Regions from separate parts of the Priestia sp. ST2 genome, predicted to be linked through region 1. Evidence: a T-box and tRNA genes for the amino acid it is inferred to sense, from the RefSeq annotation. Region 1 holds a T-box; the other holds one or more tRNA genes.

The links. A T-box is a leader RNA that pairs with one kind of tRNA and senses whether it is charged. The one in region 1 lies ahead of ileS (isoleucine--tRNA ligase), so its partner is inferred to be a tRNA-Ile.
Region 2: it has a tRNA-Ile gene. The T-box ahead of ileS (isoleucine--tRNA ligase) is inferred to sense a tRNA for this amino acid. The anticodon was not compared.

The regions. Positions count from the first base shown of each region.
Region 1 covers NZ_JBVVNT010000002.1:52,000-55,206, forward strand. The annotation lists gene AC0KUU_RS06640 (FAD-binding oxidoreductase) at 1-1,153, shown strand, start outside; T-box leader at 1,372-1,613, shown strand; gene ileS (isoleucine--tRNA ligase) at 1,666-3,207, shown strand, end outside.
Region 2 covers NZ_JBVVNT010000001.1:377,116-380,322, forward strand. The annotation lists gene AC0KUU_RS01900 (Na/Pi cotransporter family protein) at 1-909, shown strand, start outside; gene AC0KUU_RS01905 (DUF456 domain-containing protein) at 996-1,481, shown strand; tRNA gene AC0KUU_RS01910 (tRNA-Asn) at 1,544-1,618, shown strand; tRNA gene AC0KUU_RS01915 (tRNA-Met) at 1,620-1,693, shown strand; tRNA gene AC0KUU_RS01920 (tRNA-Asn) at 1,734-1,808, shown strand; tRNA gene AC0KUU_RS01925 (tRNA-Ile) at 1,812-1,888, shown strand; tRNA gene AC0KUU_RS01930 (tRNA-Ser) at 1,900-1,992, shown strand; gene sodA (superoxide dismutase SodA) at 2,190-2,798, shown strand; gene AC0KUU_RS01940 (MFS transporter) at 2,928-3,207, shown strand, end outside.

The DNA.
Region 1 (3,207 bases):
TAGCTATGAAAATTTTTCATTAGTAAACGGTGGATTAGTGATTGATGTCAGTGAAATGGATAGAATCACGTTCAACTCTAAAGACATGACAGCGAAAATAGAAGCAGGAGCTAATCTAGGGAAAGTATATAATGAATTATGGGAAAAAGGAACGACTGTCCCTGCAGGTACGGAAAGCAGTGTTGGTCTTGTAGGCCTTGTGCTTGGCGGAGGAATTGGGATGTTATCAAGGTTGTTTGGGCTTACCTGTGATAATTTGGTTGAAGTTGAAATGGCCATAGTAAATGAACAGAGAGAAGTTGAACTCATTAAGGCAAATAAAAATCACAACAGTGATCTCTTTTGGGCTTGTTGTGGAGGCGGAGGCGGAAACTTTGGTATTGTTACGTCCCTTACATTCAAAGTGCAGCCTATCTCAAAGGTGTCAATCTTTTCAATTACATGGGAATGGGAAGATTTCGAAGCTGCTTTTGATGCATGGCAGCACTGGGCCACAAATACCGATAAGCGCTTAACTTCGGAGATTGAGTTAAAATCCAAGGAAGCAAATCAGATTATCGCTCAAGGTGAATTCGTTGGTTCATCATTCAAGTTAAAGGAACTCCTGCAGCCTTTAATAGATGTTGGGTGTCCTAAAAAAGTAGTAATAAAGGAAGTTTCATATATTGAAGCTGTACAATTTTTTGACGATCCGAGCGGAAACCAACCTGCCCCTCGAAAAAGGTCAGGTTCTTTTCTTAATAAACCTTTTCCAAAAGACGCTATTTTAACAATGAAGCATTTTTTAGAAAATGCTCCGAATGAAAAATCTAGTATTTGGCACCAGTCTCTTGGAGGAGCAGTGGAGGAGGTTGGCTCTAATGAAACGGCCTTCTATTATAGAGATGCTATTATCGCACAGGAGTACCTTGCTACATGGAGCCATCCTTCAGAAGAGCGAGCAAACATTCGATGGATTGAAGAATTAAGAAATGCTTTATCGAGATATACAACTGGAGATTATGTGAACTGGCCGGACCGGTTCATCAGAGATTGGCCAACAGCTTATTATGGAGAGAATTTTAAAAAGCTTCGAGAAGTGAAACGAGCATATGATCCGTGCAATCTATTTCATTTCCCTCAGAGCATCCCGCCGTTTATTAACTGGTTTTAAAGATCATCTTTCAAGTGGTAGATGCAAATAATACCCACCTTGAATGAGGTGGTTTTTTGTGTACATTGCCTTTTCCTGAGAGCGTGAAAAAGGCAGCAAACAGTGGTAAGCAGTTATTTTATCAATAGACGGCTGTATTATAAGAAGAAACATACATAAATATCATAAACATTGACATTCCCTTCCAAAATGCATACAATAGCTACTAATAAAAGCACACAAATTCGTTGAAGAGAATCAGTACGCTGCAAGTTTGTTCCACAGAGAGCTGGTGATAGCTGAAAGCCGGTGTTCAAGCTGCAGGGGAATATCCTCTCTGAGAAGTCAAACTGAACGATAAGTAAGTTTGAACGGTAGTCTACCGTTAAAAAGAACGCGTATGATTGTACGTTGCTGAGTGCTATTGATGAACGGATCAATAGAAGCCAGGGTGGTACCGCGGTTAAAACCCGTCCCTAGTCATAGGGACGGGTTTCTTTGTGTGCTTTTAACTTTAAAAGGAGTGGTATCACATGAAAGAAGTGAATGTAAGGGAGTCTTCGCAAGAGCGCGAACAGCGTATCCAGCAGCAGTGGCAAAAAGGAAATGTGTTTCAGCAGTCGGTTCAAAACCGAGAAGGGCAGCCGTCGTTTGTATTTTATGAAGGACCTCCCACAGCAAACGGTTTGCCTCACGTGGGGCACGCGCTAGGCCGGACGATTAAAGACGTTGTGGCCCGTTATAAAACGATGACGGGGTATCAAGTAATTCGAAAAGCAGGCTGGGATACGCACGGACTTCCGGTTGAGCTCGGTGTTGAAAAGCAGCTCGGAATATCTGGGAAGCATGACATTGAAAAATACGGCGTAGAAGCTTTTATCAATAAGTGTAAGGAAAGTGTGTTTGTGTATGAAAAGCAGTGGCGCACGTTCACGGAGCAGCTTGGCTATTGGGTTGATATGGAAGACCCTTACATCACCTTGGAGAATTCATACATTGAAAGTGTATGGAACGTGCTTGGCACGATTCATGATAAAGGACTTCTTTATAAAGGCCACCGCGTATCACCTTACTGCCCGAGCTGTCAAACATCATTAAGTTCGCATGAAGTGGCGCAAGGGTATAAAGATGTAAAAGATTTAACGGTAACGGTGAAATTTAAAGTGAAAAACCGCGATAATGAGTATTTTTTAGGCTGGACGACAACGCCTTGGACGCTTCCGTCAAACGTGGCGCTCGCGGTGCATGAAGAGATGAGTTATGTCCGCGCTGAGCAAGGCGACAGCGTGTATATAGTGGCAGAAGCGCTCGCAGACAAAGTGTTAAAAGGAGGGTATACGGTTTTATCTCACCATAAAGGAAATGAGTTAAAAGGGATGTCGTATGACCCGCCGTTTCATTTTGTGAAAGTGGAAAAAGGGCATGAAGTCGTAACGGCTGATTACGTAACGGATCAAAGCGGAACAGGAGTTGTTCATTTAGCACCTGCATACGGCGAAGATGATTACAGAGTTGTAAAAGAAAACGGCTTTTCATTTGTGAACGTAGTGGATGAAAAAGGACAGTACACGTCTGAAGTGCCGCTTTTTCAAGGACGTTTCGTGAAAGACTGCGACGTTGATATCGTTCGTTATTTAGCCAATCAAGATGTGCTGTATCATAAAGAAAAGCACGAGCACAGCTATCCGTTTTGCTGGCGATGCGACTCGCCGCTTCTTTATTACGCAAATGAAAGCTGGTTTATCCAAACGACGGCGTTGAAGGAACAGTTTTTGAAAAACAATGAAAGCGTGACGTGGTACCCGGATCATATCAAGCACGGTCGCTTTGGCAATTTTTTAGAAAATATGGTGGACTGGAACATCAGCAGAAAGCGCTACTGGGGAACGCCCCTGAACGTGTGGGAATGCGGAGCATGCCAGCATCAAGTAGCGCCAAAAAGCATCAAAGAGCTTCAGGAACATGCGTCTCATTCCGTGGTTGACAGCATTGAACTTCATAAGCCGTATGTAGATGACGTGCAGCTGACGTGTCCGGTCTGCAGCGGAGAAATGAAGCGAACGTCGGAAGTGATT
Region 2 (3,207 bases), on a different contig from region 1:
TTTAACTTAATTGGTACAACAATCTTTTTGATTATCTTGCCTCTATTTACTCGTTTTGTGGAATATTTGAAAGTAGCAATGGATTTGAATCCTGAAATGACGATTGCGTTTGCTCATGGTATTTTTAACACAACCAATACAATTATCCAGTTCCCGTTGATCGGTCTGCTTGCTTTAATTGTGACAAAACTAATTCCTGGAGAAGATGCTGTTATAGACTTTAAGCCTAAGCATCTTGATCCGATTTTTATTGAGCAGTCCTCTTCAATTGCTCTTGGTCAGGCAAAGGCAGAGCTGATTCGTATGGGAGAGTTTGCGACGCTTGGGTTGGAAGAGGCAAACGGCTATTTAAAAACACGTCAGCCTCAACATGCTGATGCTACTATGCAAATTGAAAATGCGATTAATAATCTGGATAAAAAAATTACTGATTATTTAGTGCTGTTATCCCGCTCTTCAATGTCAGAAGCAGAAAGTGAGGAACATTCGGTTCTTCTAGATACAGCACGAGATATTGAGCGTATTGGCGATCATTTTGAGAACATTATTGAGCTTGTTGATTATCAAATTACGAACAAAGTAAAGATGACCAAAGAAGCTAATAACGATTTAGCTGATATGTTCGAATTGACTATTCTAACAGTTAAAGAAGCTGTCTCTTCTTTAGAAAAAGTGGATAGAGAAAAAGCAGTACAAGTCATTCAAAAAGAAGAACAGATTGATGCGATGGAGCGTCTACTTCGTAAGAAGCACATTTTACGTCTGAATGAAAACATTTGTACAGGATCTGCTGCTATTGTTTTTGTCGATATTATTAGCAACTTAGAACGGGTCGGGGATCATGCGGTTAATATTGCGGAAGCGGTACTGGGCGATCGTTATGCAAAGACCTATTCACAGGTAACATAAAGAAAGACCTTGCTTAAGCAAGGTCTTTCTTTATAGGTGTAGTTATTGTATGATAAATAGTAATACTAAAAAGGATAGGTGCGAACGTGGCTATTTTATGTTGGGCATTAATTATCGTTAGCTTTGTTGTATCGTTTGTTGGGTTGGTTTATCCCATCATCCCAAGCGTGCTATTTGTAGCTCTAGGATTTGTTATATACGGTTTATTTTATGATTTCAGCTCCTATAGCTGGTTATTTTGGGTGATACAAGGATTGTTAGTTGTCGCACTTTTTTTAGCAGACTATATAGCTAATATTATTGGTGTGAAAAAATTCGGAGGCACTAGAGCAGGTGTTTGGGGAAGTACAGTTGGGCTGCTTGTAGGTCCGTTTGTCATTCCGGGATTTGGAATTATTTTAGGGCCGTTTATCGGAGCGATTGTAGGAGAACTGATTGTTCATCGGACCACAATTAGCAACGCAGTAAAAATTGGAGTAGGTTCGGTTATTGGCTTTTTTAGTGGCGCTATTTCAAAAGGATTTATTCAACTGCTGATGATTGCCTATTTTTTATACGCTGTTTTAAAATAATATATTGACTTTAGGCTAGAAACATGTTAAATTTTTAATGTCGCTAGTAAATGTTATATTGTTCCACAGTAGCTCAGTGGTAGAGCTATCGGCTGTTAACCGATCGGTCGTAGGTTCGAGTCCTACCTGTGGAGCCATGGCGGTGTAGCTCAGCTGGCTAGAGCGTACGGTTCATACCCGTGAGGTCGGGGGTTCGATCCCCTCCGCCGCTATTTTCCAATTTACGTTTGTGGCATACATAATTCATATTGTTCCACAGTAGCTCAGTGGTAGAGCTATCGGCTGTTAACCGATCGGTCGTAGGTTCGAGTCCTACCTGTGGAGCCATGTGGACCCTTAGCTCAGCTGGTTAGAGCAGACGGCTCATAACCGTCCGGTCGCAGGTTCGAGTCCTGCAGGGTCCACCATTTATAGGGTTGGAGGAATACCCAAGTCCGGCTGAAGGGATCGGTCTTGAAAACCGACAGGGGTGTTAAAGCCCGCGGGGGTTCGAATCCCTCTTCCTCCGCCATACTATTGTCTATTCAAAGCTTCTTTTGAGAAAAAGAAGCTTTTTTTATGTTTAAAAGAATAGCGAATGGGAATTAGGTAAATATAAATCATGGATTAGGAACTTTTTATTTGAAACAGTAGGGTAAATTTGCTAATCTAAACGTATATGGTGCTTTTGCGCCAAAATGCTTACATATTTTGAAGGAGGAATTATTCATGGCTTACAAATTACCAGAACTACCTTATGCATACGATGCACTGGAACCACATATCGACAAAGAAACAATGAATATTCACCACACAAAACATCACAACACATATGTTACAAATCTAAACGCTGCTGTTGAAGGCAAAGCGGATTTAGAAAGCAAAAGTATTGAAGAGTTAATTTCAAACTTAGATGCTGTTCCTGAAGATATCCGTACAGCAGTACGCAATAACGGTGGCGGTCATGCGAACCACTCATTATTTTGGACAATCCTTTGCCCTAACGGCGGCGGTGCTCCAACTGGTGAATTAGCAGACGCTATCGCTAGCAAATTCGGCAGCTTTGATCAATTCAAAGAAGAATTTGCAAATGCAGCTAAAACTCGCTTCGGTTCTGGCTGGGCTTGGTTAGTTGTAAACAACGGCGAATTAGAAGTAACAAGCACACCAAACCAAGATAGCCCATTAATGGAAGGCAAAACGCCAATTCTTGGTCTAGACGTTTGGGAGCACGCTTACTACTTAAATTACCAAAACCGCCGTCCAGATTACATTTCAGCATTCTTTAATGTTGTAAAATGGGACGAAGTTGCTAAGCGTTACGACGCTGCAAAATAAGCTAAAGACGTATTTAAGAGCCAGTAAAGTAATTATTACCTTTACTGGCTTTTTTGTTTTCCAATTCTTTTACATATCTCCTTTTCTTTTTCACACACTAGGTGTAGAAGAGAAAAGGAGTTTTTTGATATGCCTTTATTAAAAAAAGTAGTTGGAGATGTAGAAGTTAGTAAAGATTTACTTTTGCTTTTAATTATAGGCGGTCTTTATGCCTTGGCTATTTCAATTTCCAATTCGTTTGTTAACATTTATCTGTGGAAACAATCAGGCGAATTTTCGGATCTTGCTATTTATAATTTAGCGGTAGTGGTGCTTCAGCCGCTTACGTTTATTTTAGCAGGTAAATGGGCCAAACGAATTGACCGGGTTGTGGTTTTAAGGTTAGGTGTATCTTTTTTAGCTGTTTTTT